Regions from separate parts of the Ureibacillus sp. FSL E2-3493 genome, predicted to be linked through region 1. Evidence: riboswitches for the same ligand, from Rfam matches in the RefSeq annotation. Region 1 holds a riboswitch; the other holds the start of a gene.

Region 1 (8,351 bases):
AAAGAAAATAAGCAAGTTGAAACTTGGTATTCTTCCGGGTTATCCCATCATTATCCACCCCAATTAAACAGACAGACAGTAAAGGCTCTTTGTGAATGGATGAAATTAAAATAAAAAGGGACGTCTAAATTAAAGTGTACCCTTTGTAAAGGACATTTTTAAAAAAGGCTTTTAAGCAACTTGAAGAAGATGGTGACTGTATTGTGCAGGCGTCATCTTTTTTAAGTTCCATTGACCTCGGTAATGATTGTAATAAGTCATATAACTCTTAATCTCTCTTTTTACTTCTTCTAATGTTTCACACGATTTAAAGTCTGTTTCATCTTTAAAATGACCAAAAAACGATTCTTGTGGGGCATTATCCCAACAGTTTCCACGACGTGACATAGATTGCTCTAGTCCCATTTTCTTTACCATCTTTTGAAATTGGGGGCTGGTATAGTGGAACCCTTGATCAGAGTGAATGAATGCGCCATCGGCCAATTTTATCCCATTCTTTTTCAACATCTTTAATGTATTTAATGCAATATCTAGTGTAATTTTATCCGATGTCTCATATGCTAAAATTTCATTGGTTTCGGCATCTTTTATAGCGGATAAGTAGGCACGTTTTCCTTTTCCATAACTCAAATATGTAATGTCTGTTAATAATACTTTTCTAGCGATTCCTTGCTTAAATTTACGGTTTAATAGATTTGGTAAAGTTCTATGTTCTTTCGTTGCTTTGGCCATTCTTCGATATGGATTTGCTTTTCGAATGGGGCAGATGATTTGAAACTTTTTCATGATACGACGAATTCGCTTTAGGTTATATGTAATTTGATACTGATTTTCTAACGTCATTTTAATTTGACGTGCACCTTTCTTACGACCACGGAAATTGAACGCTTTTAAAATGATTTCTTTGACTGTCTCATCTGCCTGATCACTAGCTTGTCTACTAAGTTGTGCTTCTTCTGAAAAATAACGATAGTAGCCCGATCGAGAGACTCCAACTAATTTACAAAGGTAGCTTACCATTCTTTTTAAGCGGTGTTTTTCTATCACATACTGGATCAACTGAAATTTTTGTTCCGCTGTTAATTTCTCTTTTTCTTTATCAACAACCTTTCTGCTAAATCGATCTTTTTTAGTAGTTCATTTTCTGCACGTAATAATGCATTTTGCGCCTCTAACCTTGCGTACTTTTCTTCTATACTTAATTCTCGCTCAAGTGGACGTCCTGAAGAGTGTTTACGTGTATCCACAAGCCCAGCTACACCATTCTTTTGATAAGCAGCACGCCATCGCTCTAAAGCAGACTTTGCACGTTTTTTACCTACGATATCAATATCAAATCCTGCATCTTCAAAAATTTGAAGTGGAAATTTCCCTTCCTCATATTCTTTAATGGCTCTTGCTTTAAATTCATCTGTATATGTTATTGCTTTTTCACTCACTGCTTTTACATAAGGATGTTTCTTGAGTAATTTCTGTTCTTGATCTGTAAATAACTTTTTCGACATGTTCTTCCGCTCCATCAACCATTTATTTTATTTCATTATAAATAAAAGTACCCTATAAGAGAGACCTTTTTTCAAGTGTCTTTCTTATAGGGTACATTTTAAATTTAGACGTCCTTTTTATTATGGATTAAGCTAAAGGGCCACCTTTTTTCAAAATATCTTCAGAAACGTTTGTGAACTTTTTGAAGTTTTCTTTAAATAAGTCTGCTAAATAAGCTGCTTTTTTATCATAAGCTTCTTTATCTGCCCAAGCTTCACGAGGATTTAAAACTTCGCTTGGTACACCTTCTACGGCAGTCGGGATATGTAATCCAAAGATTGCATCTTGTGTAGTCTCAACATTATTAAGTTTTCCATCAATAGCAGCACGAACCATTGTACGTGTATAGGAAAGCTTCATACGGTTTCCAACACCATACTCTCCACCAGTCCAACCAGTGTTTACTAAGAATACTTGAGAACCGTGTTCATCAATTTTTTGACCTAACATTTCAGCATAACGAGTTGCTGGAAGTGGTAAAAATGGTGAACCGAAGCATGTAGAGAATACTGGCTCAGGAGATGTTACGCCACGTTCTGTACCTGCTAATTTTGAAGTAAATCCACTTAAGAAGTGGTACATTGCTTGCTCTTTCGTTAATTTGCTGATTGGAGGTAATACTCCGAAAGCATCAGCTGTTAAAAATACGATTGTTTTCGGATGTCCTGCAACGGAAGGTGTAACAATGTTATCGATAAAATGAATCGGATAAGCAGCACGAGTATTTTCCGTTAATGTTACATCATCATAATCAGGAATACGAGTTTCTGGGTCAATTACAACATTTTCTAAAACGGAACCAAAGCGGATTGCGTTATAAATTTCCGGTTCTTTTTCAGCGGAAAGGTTAACCGTTTTTGCATAACAACCACCTTCGATGTTAAATACGCCATTGTCTGACCATCCATGTTCATCGTCACCAATTAACTTGCGATTGCTATCAGCAGATAAAGTTGTTTTACCTGTACCAGATAAACCGAAGAATAACGCTACATCACCAGCTTCACCAACGTTTGCTGAACAGTGCATTGACAGGATATCACGTTCTGGTAATAGGTAGTTCATAATACCGAAAATAGATTTTTTCATTTCACCAGCGTACTCAGTACCACCAATTAAAATGACTTTCTTTTCTAAAGATACAATAATGAATGTTTCGGAAGTAGTACCATCTACTGCTGGATCTGCCTTAAAGGTAGGAGCTGAAACAATTGTAAATTCAGCCACATGAGAAGCTAACTCATCTTTTGTTGGACGGATGAATAATTGATGACAGAATAGATTGTGCCATGCATATTCATTAATTACTTGGATTGGAAGTTGTGATTCTTTATCAGCTCCTGCAAACCCTTTGAATACAAATAGCTCATCTTTTTCTTTTAAATAGTTTACAACTTTAACGTAAAGGTTATCAAACACTTCAGCAGAAATCGGACGGTTTACATTACCCCAGTCGATTTTGTCTTTTGTGCTTTCTTCTTCTACAATATATTTATCTTTAGGAGAACGGCCAGTATATTTACCTGTTTCAGCACGTAAAGCGCCATCTACAGTTAATGTTGCCTCTCCACGTTCGGTAGCTTTTTCCACTAATTGTGGTACTGAAAGTTGAACATTTATATTTTCTCCGTTTAATAATTCCTTCAGTTCATTTGCAATTTCTACTGAATTCATCGATTTAATACCATCCTTTTTTAAGAATTCCCACTTGCATTGGGAGGGTTGATTAATTTCAAAAATAGTATAACACATTGATTTAAATAATCTATACTAATTCCTGAAAATTATTTTATAATTTTAAAACATTTCATGATTTAGGTAAAATCCATTGACAATTAAAGTTACTTTACGTAAGATGTTGTGTTGAACGGATACTCTTATCCCGAGCTGGTGGAGGGTCAAGGCCCTATGAAGCCCGGCAACCTGCATTTTCATTTTATAATGCGATGGTGCCAACCTGATGCAAGGGGATACCCTTGAACGATAAGAGTGAAAGGTAATGTAATGAAACGACAATTCCTTTTACTCATGCAAAAGTACTTGAGTAGAGGAATTTTTTTTTTCAATTTAGAACACAATGAAAAGGATAGTTTAACTACCTATTTTATATGTGCCTTTCTAAATCCATGTATCAAATTACGAATAAGTGAATTTCACTTGCCATAACTTTTGATGCCACTCGATAAAAACTAGATTTCAAAAATGTTCTACAATACATTTTATACGAAATCTAACACAAAAGGTAGCTAAAAATTGTTCAGAACATGTTTTTGTACATATTTCATTATACAATTACTGTCCTTTTTAACTATCTTTAAAAAGATGGAAAATTTAAGCTAAACAAAAAATATCATTGTGACGGCTTGAAGTACTAATCTTTATAAGTGGGCTAAACATGGGTAATAGAGTACCGTATCAACAACGAGGAAAGAGTCTCGCTATAAACTTAGGAGGAAATCAAATGACAAACCGTCGACTGTTTACATCAGAAAGTGTAACAGAAGGGCATCCGGATAAAATTTGTGATCAAATTTCCGATGCTATTTTAGATGCAATCATTTCTGAAGACCCAAATGCACGGGTAGCTTGCGAAACAACGGTAACAACTGGATTAGTGTTAGTTGCCGGGGAAATTACAACATCTACATATGTTGATATTCAAAGTGTTGTTCGCAATACTGTTGCGGAAATTGGCTATACACGTGGGAAATATGGATTCGATGCAGAAAATTTAGCAGTATTAACTGCTATCGGAGAACAATCTCCTGATATTGCGTTAGGTGTAGATCAAGCTTTAGAAGCACGTGAAGGATCTATGACTGATGAAGATATCGAAGCAATTGGTGCTGGTGACCAAGGTTTAATGTTTGGATTTGCATGTAACGAAACGCCAGAATTAATGCCATTACCAATAAGCTTAGCTCATAAATTAGCTCGCCGTTTAACGGAAGTTCGGAAATCAAAGGAAATTCCATATTTACGTCCCGATGGTAAAACTCAAGTTACAGTAGAATACGATGAAAACAATCATCCAGTTCGGATTGATACGATTGTTATTTCTACTCAACATGATGAAGATGTAACATTGGAACAAATTCAACAAGACTTAAAAGAAAAAGTAATTAATGAAGTTGTTCCTTCTGATTTAATCGACTATGAAACAAAATACTTCATTAACCCGACAGGACGTTTTGTTATCGGTGGTCCTAAAGGGGATGCTGGTTTAACAGGACGTAAAATTATTGTCGATACGTATGGTGGTTATGCTCGTCACGGTGGCGGGGCATTCTCAGGTAAGGATCCTACGAAAGTAGACCGTTCTGCCGCATATGCTGCAAGATATGTAGCGAAAAATATCGTAGCAGCTGGTCTTGCAGAGCGTGCTGAAGTTCAATTAGCATATGCCATCGGTGTAGCTCGACCTGTTTCAATATCAGTGGATACGTTTGGTACAGGTAAAGTAGAAGAAAATAAATTAGTAGAATGGGTAAGTGAATTGTTTGATCTACGCCCAGCTGGCATTATTAAAATGCTTGATCTACGTCGTCCAATGTATAAACAAACGGCTACTTATGGTCATTTTGGTCGCACAGATTTAGATGTCCCATGGGAAAACACTGATATCGCTCAAAAATTAAGAGAAAAGGCCGGACTTTAATTTTCTACATGAAAGAAAATTAGGCTGATTCATAGATAACAAGAAAAAATCTGCGAGATTTCTAAGGTGGTTTTTCCCACTTCAATAGAAATTAAGCAGATTTTTTTTTATTTCGGAATGAATATGTAAAAGAAAAATTAATGGAAGAAAAATTTAAATAATGTTTTAAGCATCCTTTTTACAATAGATAAAATGTATAAAACAATTAAGGAAAAAGCGAATATAAAAACATACAGAAGGATTTTTTGAAAAAACAAAATTAGTTGGTCGCTCCCTATTTCATCTAATGCAATCGATATGATGAGGGGAGTTAAAAATACGATGACCGGTGCAGTAAAAATAATAAGGCTGATTAGTAACCATTCAGATCCCTTTATAAGACGTATTACGAAGCACCCCTTCTTTATTTATATGAACAAAAAATAGAGGTAATACTTCGAAGATTTTAATAAAAAGAGTGTAACATGAAAGTTTACACTCACTTAAGAACATTATTTTTGAATTGATTTGTAGTATTGTCCCTTTTCAACGTATTCTCGGATAATGCGGTCCATATCTTCTCTATCTTCTGGGGTAACCATACGAACTACTTTTGCTGGTCTACCCATTGCTAAAGAATTAGGTGGAATTTTTTTACCCGGTGGTACTAAACTACCAGAACCGATAAATGCACCCTCTCCTATCTCAGCACCGTCTAATATAATGGACCCCATCCCAATTAATGCTCGTTTACGAATCACGCAGCTATGTAATGTTACTTGGTGGCCAATTGTTACTTCGTCTTCTATGATTAAAGGATTGTTCGGGCTTTGATGCAAACAACTTAAATCTTGAATGCTACAGCGTTTCCCGATTATAGTAGCTGATACATCCCCACGAATTACCGTATTAAACCAAATGGACGTCTCTTCACCAATTGTGACATCACCAGTAATTACGGCATTATCGGCAATAAATACAGATGGGTCTATTTTAGGATTTTTATTTTTAAATGGATAAATCATCGAAAAATACCTCGTTTCTAAGTATGATATATTATTATCGTATCAAATAAATAAAAGTATGGAAAATAATAATTGGTATATATATCCACAACTGAATAAGTAATGGGCAGGAGGGTGCGTTATGTGGAAATGGGAAGCAGATGGACAAGCAAAGGCAGTAGTCGTTATCATACATAGCGTTTTTGAACATCATCGTTGGTATGCTTGGTTAATTGAAAAACTTCGCTTAGAAGGTTATCACATTGTTATGGGAGATTTGCCAGGCCATGGCGAACATTTAAAATATTCAAAGGTTCATGACGAAACGATTGAAGAGTATTTAGATTATATTAAAAAGTTAATGGAAAGTGCTTTAACATATCAGTTGCCGGTTTTTATTATTGGTCATGGATTAGGTGGAACATTAGCTATTAGATTTTTAAAGAAGAATACAGTGGAATGTGCAGGTCTAATTTTAGCTTCGCCTTGGCTTCATTTAAAGAAAACGGCTAATTTACTTACGAATGCAATTACAAGTTTAGGAACTATAGCATCGAACAAAAAAATCTCGTTGAAGTTCGATAAAAATATGTTAACTAGAAATTTAGACGGCTACAATGAAATGGTTGATTATTTACCATATCATTCCAATGTAACGGTAAGATGGTTTAAAGATATCCATAATTTAATGAAAAATATGACGGCAGAACAGGAAGGGACATTAGCATTACCCATTTTGTTAATGGTTGCTAAAGAAGATAAAATTACTGATCCTCAGCCTGCAAGAAAATGGTTATTTAATCAAATGTCGTCGGAAATTCAATATAAAGAATGGCCGAACAGTTATCATAACTTATATCATGATTATGAACGGGAAGAAGTATTTACGTATGAGAAGGACTTTATCAATAATGTTATTCGTTCGTTAGGATACATTATTAAATAAAATGACATTTAAAGAAAAGAACTATCCATGAAATTCCTTTCGTTGGATAGTCTTTTTTTATGCGAATTCCAAATAGTAGAATAATGAAAATGAATACAATAAATTATCTTAATATTCTAACGTTTTATTTTTATAGTAATAGATAAAAATTTTTATTGAATTGAGGTTTTAATTTATGTAATATAAAGAATATTCTAAATAATAAATGAAAATGAGGTGCATCCATGATTGAGGAGATTGTTACGTGGTTAAACGATATGTTATGGGGTCCAGTAATGATTTATGGTATTTTAATCGTCGGACTACTGTTCTCCATCTTAACGAAATTTGTTCAAGTCCGAAAAATTAAGGATATGTTTGTCCTAATGTTTACAGGAGAAAAATCGGAAGCGGGTATTTCGTCATTCCAAGCTCTATCAATAGCATTATCCGGTCGAGTTGGTACGGGTAATATTGTAGGTACAGCTACAGCTATTGCTTTTGGTGGACCAGGTGCTGTATTTTGGATGTGGGTAACGGCATTTATTGGAGCATCAACTGCATATGTGGAATCAACATTAGCTCAAATTTATAAAGAAAAGAAAAATGGTGTTTACCGAGGAGGTCCAGCCTTTTATTTAGAAAAAGGTACAGGTCAGCGTTGGTTTGGCGTTGTCTTTGCCGTAGCTGCCATTTTAGCCGTAGCTATTTTAATGCCAGGGGTACAATCAAATGCGATTACTAGTGCGGTAAATAATGCTTTTGGTGTTGAACCGTGGATTACTGGTTTAATTGTTGTAGCGATATTAGCATTTATTATTTTAGGTGGCGTGAAACGTATTGCAAACGCAGCTCAAATTATCGTTCCTTTTATGGCTGTTGCCTATATTTTATTAGCCATTATTGTAATCATAATGAATATTTCCCTTGTTCCAGATGTATTTGCCCTTATTATTCGTAGCGCATTTAATGTTGATGCGACCTTTGGCGGGATGATTGGTGCAGCGATCGCGTGGGGTGTAAAACGTGCAGTTTATTCGAATGAAGCAGGACAAGGTACAGGACCACACTCTGCAGCAGCAGCTGAAGTATCCCACCCAGCTAAGCAAGGTTTAGTACAAGCGGCTTCTATTTATATTGATACATTATTCGTATGTTCAGCAACAGCATTAATGATATTGTTTATGGGTACATATAACACAAATGTAGGAGATGCTAATGGGGAATTAGTAGTTGAAAA
Region 2 (8,351 bases), 840 kb from region 1:
GCTTTAATTATGCCGGACTTGAAGAACAAGGATACATATCTCCTGTATTAGATTTATCCATTCAATATAAAAAAGCAATGCGTTATGGACAAGTTGCAACGGTTCGTACATGGGTTGAGTCCCATTCAAAATTAAAAACGATTTATGGCTATGAAATTTTGCATGAAGACGGTTCTGTTGCTGCAACGGCTACTTCACTTCATACATTAGTGAAAAAAGATAGTTTTAGACCTTATCCATTAAGTAAAGTAGACCCAGAGTGGGATACCAAATATTTAGAAATTGCCAAAGTAAATAATTAAATGGAAAAGATCAGGCTAGCCAAAAGCTAGTCTGTTTTATTTTTACCAAATTTCAAATTATTTTTGTCCGTCTACCACGATTCCTTGAATGTTGATATAATAATCTTTATGAGCAAAAAAAGAAAGACTGAAAGGAGGTGTGTTCATGGTACAACAAATGGGAGCAATGGAGACAATTAAATGTTTTATTTTGTTAACGAATACTGCCAGAGAAGCTTTGAAACAACATTTCCAGGATGAACACGCCTTCTTTAAATTGCAGCATGGCTTCGACGTATATATTGAAAAACAATCAGTGGAACAGACGACATTAAATTTAACTTTCTTTTTTGATAATAAACGGAACGAAAAATTAACAAAAAAATTTGGTGATCGTGTAGTTATCATCGACTGTGCCTTTGACTTAAAAAATGGGCTCGTTGCAAAAAGTTTTAGAACACGGGGAAGAAATACACCGGTTATAACGAATCGAAGACAAAAAATGCGCATTCATTTTGTGCCATCCCGTATTAGCGGTCATACATACTCCGATAAATTTATTTCGACAATTGCAGAACTTCCCGTTGCTCAAGAACGGTTTGATTATGTAAATAAACGAATTTCCAGTTGGGAAGGGTACTTAAAGGTTTTATATAAAAATGCTTCTATTGATGATATTGACGCTACCTTTCATTCCCTTCAATATAGTCAAGACTTTTCGAAAGTAACGATACGATGTAACGGCATTGACGATAAACAATGGAAACAACTAAAAGGCTTAAGTGCATATGTCAAAGGTTATCCTAGAGAAATTGGAGAAGTTATAAAAGTTCACCAACAATCGAGGACGATTGATATTGAATTAAACGCAAAAGTTGCTAAACTTGCCCGCACTAATGACTTTGACTTTACAAGTGAATACATTACATTTAGTAATGCTTCAACGAAATCCCAATTGAACCGACTTTTAAAAGGATTTGAACATTTAAAGGAAGGATTAGCCGCCAATCCAAATCTCGAAAATATTTTATTTGAAGATACTCCGAAAATCGCGGAACGTAAAAAAGATATTTCATTAGAATTCCATAATCCTTTAAATGAATATCAACGAGAAGCCGTTAGTGGAGCAATGTCAGCCGAAGACTTATATGTTATTCAAGGTCCTCCAGGAACAGGGAAGACGACGGTTATTTCAGAAATTTGCTATCAAAACGCAAAGGCTGGTTTAAAAACGTTAATTGCATCTCAGTCGAATCTAGCTGTTGATAATGCCCTTAGTCGATTATTAAACAATAAGGATATCCGTATTTTACGCTATGGCCGTACTGAAAGTATTGAAGAAGACGGTAAAAAATTTATAGAAGAAAATGTTGCTGATTATTGGAAAAAGCAAACTTACGAAGCTATTACGAAGGAAATTGAAGATCACCAACTAAAAGAAAAGCAATTGAAGAATGATATTACCCAATACGAGAAGGAAATTGAATCTTTAAAGCAAAAAGAGAGTCAATTACAAGAGGATATCGCAAAAAAGGAAGCTGCTGAAAAAGAGCTTAAAATTGTAACAGAAGAAATCGGTCAGCTGAAGAAACAAATTATCCCTCTGAAAAAAGAACGAGAAAAGACTGAACAAGCATTGGAAAAGCTTAGCGCTTCCAATGAACGCATTTCAGAAAAGATCAATGAACTAAATCATTCATTAGTTACCATTGGAACAAACGAATCGATTGATGAACAACTGTTTGAAGCGCAAGAAAAATTGAAAAAAAGTAAGCAACTTCTAGAATATATTCAAGTAACCCAACAACTCATGGAAATAGAGTTGCAGCTTGCAAATGTTCAGAAGGAATTGGAAGGTATTGAAAGCAGTTCCGATACGATTAATTCCATTATCGAATCCGTTGAATCGATGAAAAAAATACATGAAATTGAATCTTTCATTGAAGATCAAAACATTCACCGTGGATATGTATTAAATCAACTGTTTCATGACCTGGATAAAATTCATGAACAACTTTTACCTTTTAAATCTTTAAAGGAAATTACAATCCGTTTAGATAAGGCAATTGAATATAGTAAAACATCCCTCGGTATTGAAGGACAGATGAATCCTTTACCAAATAATCATCATTACTCCTTACAAGAAATCGAGGAGTTTTTAACGAAATTGAGCTATGCTTTTGCCCAAAAGAAAATAACGAGAGAAAATGGAGCCCGATCAATCCAAGGCCTCTATTTAAGAAAGCAATATTTAAATCAGTTAGTTCTTCGTTATAGAGCACTTGTAGATGAGTCCCTTCTAGTTTTTAGTAAAATAAAAGAAGAAGTATGTGATCAGCTTAAGCAAAGGGAAGGAGCAGATCAATCTTCTTTAAACCTTTTAAAAGCAAAAGAACAAAACTTATTACAATCTCAAGAGAAGTATAAAGAACAACTAAACACTTTCGAGTCTATCATTCAAGAGGATGACATTATCCCTTCTATCGAGGAAATTCATACGATTTGTGAAGCATTGGAAAATGAAATGCAAATATTATTGGAAAACAAAGAAAAAACATCCATTCTTGAAGAACAGTTATCAAAAAAACAACAGGAATTAGAAAGTGTTCAAAAGGAAATGACAAGTGGCCAAACATTATTAAAACAATTTATTTCCCAGTTAAAAGAACTAAACTCGAAGGGATTACAGCTTGAAAAGAAATATGAACAACTTGAACAATTGACAAAACAACATCCGGAACTTGAACTGGAAAAAACAAAATCCAAAATGGAGTCAATTACGGTAGAAATTGATAAAGTCCATAAGAAAATTGAGATGCTTCCGATTGCTCAAAAAATGCAGCTTCAATGGAAAACATTATTAGAGCAAGCTACGGAACATGACTTAGATGAAATACGAAAACTTTATGTTAAACATGCAAATGTCATTGGTACAACATGTGTTGCTTCTGCCAACAAAGAGTTTATGGACAATTATCCGATTTTCGATGTTGTGATTATCGATGAAGTATCAAAAGCAACTCCGCCAGAATTATTGTTACCGATGTTAAAAGGGAAAAAGGTGATTCTAGTAGGCGATCATCACCAGTTACCACCACTAATTGGGGATGATACATTTGAAGAGACATTAGAAACGGTTTTAAAAGAAAGCGACACCTTTGAGGAAAAACGAGAATTAGAAAAATTACTAGAGGAGTCTTTATTCGAACGTCTATATAAAAACTTGCCTGCAACGAATAAAAAAATGTTAGCCATTCAATACCGGATGCATGAAAATATTATGCAAACAATCGCTCCATTTTATAAAAATGGCAATGATTCATTGAAATGCGGGCTATCTGATTCAGATGTATTACGGGATCATAAATTGGAAGGTCCATCTATAAAACGAACGGATCATTTACTATGGATTGATATTCCGAATAGACATCCGTATTTTGAAGAACGGATGAAGGAAGGTTCAAGTCTATATAATGAAGCTGAATTAGAAGTTGTTCGTACTATGTTGCTTGAACTAAATGAAGCGACTGCAAAAGCTAAATCGGAAGAATTAATAGCCCAAGATGAATTAAAATCTGTAGGGGTAATTAGTTTTTATGCTGAACAAGTAAAGCGGATTAACCGACTCATTGAACATGAGTTGAACATTCCTCATTTACATATTCGTACAGGTTCAGTCGATAAATTCCAAGGTATGGAAATGGACGTCATTTTAGTAAGCATGGTTCGTAACAACGATCATAAACACGGCGATATTGGATTTGCGAAGGACTACCGGCGACTGAACGTAGCCCTTTCCCGAGCTCGTGAGTTACTCGTATTAATCGGTAGTATAGAGATGTTTACGAATCGTCCTAAAAAGGAAGAAACGAGAAGCATGTACCGAAACTTGCATCAAATTGTCCAATCACAAAATGGTTACCGAAATCATAACGAATTACTAATTACAACGTAGTAAGGTGGATTTATGGAATTACTTTCATTACAACAATCATTATCTACTCAACTTTTAAAGAAATCGAATATCTCCATTTTGAAGACGGATACTTGGAGTGTACCTGTTCACAGTGTAAATATTACATATAAACCGATATCCCGTACAAAAATGGATATTTTAATGAAAATGATTCTTCAATCCGTTGCGAACAACGCCTTTGAAAATGCAGAACAGCTAAGTGAAATTCTTCTTGTAGAACAACTCTTCATACAAGATTTGTTATCTAAAATGCAAAAAACTGGATTAATTACGAAGGTGGATTCCCATTATCAACAAACGGAAAAGGGACAAAAACAATTACAAAGCGGTGTTTTTGAAGAAGAACAGGATATAAAAACGATAGAATTGCTTTATAGCCCATCCCACCATTTATTTTTAAATGGAGATATTGAAGAAGTACTAGAATATGAAGATTTTCCAGAGCAACTGTATCGATATCATAAACAAGAAGAGGAATTATCGATACAAAACGAACAGGTGATAAAGGAAATTCAAGCATTTGAACAACCCGATTTAGACGATAATGGGGAAAATTTGTCCGTAACCCCATCGATTGATTCTATCGAAGATATCCAAATTAATGATATTCCCTGTATTGAGTTTATTTTATACGACGAAGAACAGGATCATTTCACCGTACGCGTTTGGAATACATTAATTGATAATTGGGATGAAAAGCTCGAACAGGTAATATTCCAAAAAGAACAATCAACTTGGCGGGAAAATTATTTACAGAAAAATAATTAATGAATATTGCAAATATTAGCTTTACGTGATAGTATTATTTTAATTTCATCAATCTTATCAAGAGAAGCAGAGGGACATGGCCCAATGAAGCTTCAGCAACCTCTAACAACGGGTTAGAAAGGTGCTAATTCCAGCAAGACAATTTGTCTTGGGAGATAAGAGTGCGCGTATATAAAATTGTACCCTCTCATTCTCACGCTGGAATGAGGGGGTTTTTATTTATCTTCTCTTTTTAAGATGAAATGAAAGTTAAGAAATGGGGGAACAAAAAATGCCTATTAATATACCAAAGAGTTTGCCTGCTGGAGAAATATTGCGCAAAGAGAAAATTTTCGTTATGGAAGAAGACCGCGCACAAACACAACAAATTCGACCTTTGAACATTTTAGTTTGTAACTTGATGCCAGAAAAAGAGAAAACGGAGTTACAACTATTACGTTTACTCGGAAATACACCTTTACAAACAAATGTTACTTTTCTCAATACCGCTACATACTTATCTAAAAATGTTTCAAAATCTCATTTAGATACTTTCTACAAAACATTCAACGAGATTAAACATCGTCGTTTTGACGGGATGATTATTACGGGAGCACCCGTCGAACGAATGGAATTTGAAGATGTACACTATTGGAATGAAATAACAGAAATAATGGATTGGGCAAAAATCAATGTAACGTCTTGTATGTATATTTGTTGGGGAGCCCAAGCAGCACTTTATCACCATTTTGGTATCGGAAAATTCGAACTTCCTAAAAAATGTTCAGGAATTTATTCCCATGTCATTACCGATTTAACAGTAGATTTAGTGCGAGGGTTTAGTGACGAATATGTAGCGCCCCATTCCCGACACACTTCCGTATCCATCGAGGATGTACGCAACTGTCCTGAACTTCGGTTATTAAGCTTTTCGGAGGAAGCAGGTCCATTTATTATCCAATCTAAGGATACAAAACACATCATGATTACTGGCCACTTAGAATATGATGCTACTACTTTAGCAGATGAATATAAGCGAGATGTGGAGAAAGGTGAACCGGTAGAATTACCGGTCAATTACTTCCCAAATAACGATCCAAATAAAACACCAAAAAATACTTGGCGTGCCCATTCCCATTTACTTTTCTATAACTGGTTAAACTATTACGTTTACCAAGAAACTCCATATGATTGGCATTTTGTTGATGATATGATTGAATTTCACATTTAATAAGATAATGAAAACGGATGTTATGAAACCGATAAAAGGTTTACATCCGTTTTTTTATTTTGACTTAAAATTCAACAATTGAAAAATTTTCAATCATTTTAGTGAACGATTTCTCGTTTCAAAATGTCTAATAAGTATAGGGGGGAAATGAATGGAACAAATCGAATTGGCGAAAAAAGCAATCGCTGGAGATGAAACGGCCTTACTTCAAATTTTAAAACAAGAAGAAAGCACCCATTACCGAATCGCTTTTAGTTATTTAAAAAATGAACATGACTCCCTTGAAGCCATCCAAGAATTTACATTTTGCTGTTTTCGTAAAATACATACAGTAAAGCAAGCAGAATTTCTAAACACATGGCTCATTCGAGTGTTATTAAATGTATGTTCAGATATTCAAAAGAAAAAAAGGCGCTATGAATTAAGAAACGATGTAGCGGAAGGGACTTTCCAAAATGATGATAATCATCTTGAACTTTCTGAAGCTATTTCAAAACTAACTCCAAAACAGCAACAACTCATTTATTTAAAATATTATTGTGATTTAAAAAATAAAGAGATTGCAAAGGAAATGCACATTTCTGAAGGAACTGTAAAATCGAGGCTACATACTGCATTAAAAAAACTACGATTTTTATTTAGTGAGGGGGGACAGTCATGAACGAAAAGGATTTCGACAAGTTAAAGGAAGAGTTAACGAATATTGTAGTACCTACAGAAAAATTAGCTTCTATGCGACATAACGGATATGCAAAATATAAAAAAAGACAAAAACGAAATCGTCTCTTCTTCAAACAAGTTGCTTTAATAGCCGTTGTAGTCATTATATTTGTTAGTTCCATACGTGTCTCACCAGCTTTTGCAAATGCTGTTGCTAAAATTCCTGGCTTTGCACCCCTTGTTGAAATGCTAACAAAAGATAAAGGTTTAAAAGATATTGTGGATAACGAATACTTTGAAGAACTAAATATTGTACAAACGAAAAACAACATTACACTCACGATTCTCGGTACAATTGCTGATGAAACAGGTATTGTTATTTTTTACGAATTGGAAGCACCTTTTAATATTTCAAATTTAGAGACAAAAGAATTTCAATTAAGTCAAAATGGGGAAGTAATCAATAGTTCCTCGACTTCTGGCTGGCCTTATACAGAACCTACTAAAACCATTCAAGGAAAACTTGAAGTTATTGCAACATCGAAAATCGATTATTCCAAGCCGGATTTTGAAATTTATTTGAAATTTGATGATACAAAGGAAACTTCTTTCACGATCCCATTCACGTTAACAAAACCAATTCAACCGTCTAAAGTTTACGATGTGAACAAACCGTTAAAGATCGACGGTCAAACCATCTATGTACAATCATTAACGATTTCCCCATTAAGAGCAGAATTGAAATTAAAGGTGAACAGCCAAAATACAATGCAAATTTTACAAATCGATCATTTGAAAGTATTAGATGAAAAGGGCGAAGAGTGGGGTAAAGTTCAAGATGGACTTGTCGGACTTGGAAGTTTTCGAGAAGAAACCAATAGTATCTTTATTCAAAGTAACTACTTTAGAAAACCAAACAAAATAACCCTAGTATTAGATCAAATTGAAGCTTTACCAAAGGGAGAAGACTATGTTGAAATTGATTTCCTTCGTCAAAAAATAGTAAAAGTCCCGCCAATTGATGATTTCGATTTAAAGATTCTTGATTCAAACTCCATTGAAGTCACTTATAAATCAAAAGAAGACCATCATGTTCAACTGTTTAGTGACGTGATAGATGCTGAAGGTAATCAATTTTATCATAACAGTTTTAGCGTTTATGAAAATCATAATCGTTTTACAGAAAGTTCCTATCATTTCGATTTAAAAGGTGCTGTTAATCCTGTACAAATTTATTTCTTTAGTTATCCTCACTATTTGGAAGGTTCAACCAAAGTAGAAATTCCATTAACAGAATAATTTTAAAACCCACCGAGCAGTGGGTTTTTCTTTTACATAAATGAATAGGTTAGAATTTTTAAGAAAAAATAGTAGAGAAGGAAGGTGGAACTTTGAGTGAACAAATGAATTATGGAGAAGATTATAAATTCATCCCTGTAACTTCTGTAATGAGTGG

Evidence for each region. Region 1 has a riboswitch for S-adenosylmethionine ahead of metK (methionine adenosyltransferase). Riboswitches for the same ligand answer to the same signal wherever they lie in the genome.
Region 2: it holds a riboswitch for S-adenosylmethionine, as region 1 does, so the genes downstream of both, metA (homoserine O-acetyltransferase MetA) here and metK (methionine adenosyltransferase) in region 1, are expected to answer to the same signal.

What each region holds. Positions count from the first base shown of each region.
Region 1 covers NZ_JBBOPK010000001.1:2,519,054-2,527,404, reverse strand. The annotation lists gene MHH69_RS12900 (alpha/beta hydrolase family protein) at 1-114, shown strand, start outside; one part of gene MHH69_RS12895 (IS3 family transposase) at 172-1,118, opposite strand; one part of gene MHH69_RS12895 (IS3 family transposase) at 1,118-1,505, opposite strand; gene pckA (phosphoenolpyruvate carboxykinase (ATP)) at 1,633-3,219, opposite strand; SAM riboswitch class I at 3,420-3,535, shown strand; gene metK (methionine adenosyltransferase) at 4,007-5,203, shown strand; gene MHH69_RS12880 (gamma carbonic anhydrase) at 5,695-6,207, opposite strand; gene MHH69_RS12875 (alpha/beta hydrolase) at 6,329-7,132, shown strand; gene MHH69_RS12870 (alanine/glycine:cation symporter family protein) at 7,357-8,351, shown strand, end outside.
Region 2 covers NZ_JBBOPK010000001.1:1,674,752-1,683,102, reverse strand. The annotation lists gene MHH69_RS08515 (acyl-CoA thioesterase) at 1-302, shown strand, start outside; gene MHH69_RS08510 (DEAD/DEAH box helicase) at 448-4,236, shown strand; gene MHH69_RS08505 (hypothetical protein) at 4,249-5,025, shown strand; SAM riboswitch class I at 5,077-5,187, shown strand; gene metA (homoserine O-acetyltransferase MetA) at 5,297-6,235, shown strand; gene MHH69_RS08495 (sigma-70 family RNA polymerase sigma factor) at 6,387-6,896, shown strand; gene MHH69_RS08490 (DUF4179 domain-containing protein) at 6,893-8,194, shown strand; gene MHH69_RS08485 (MBL fold metallo-hydrolase) at 8,287-8,351, shown strand, end outside.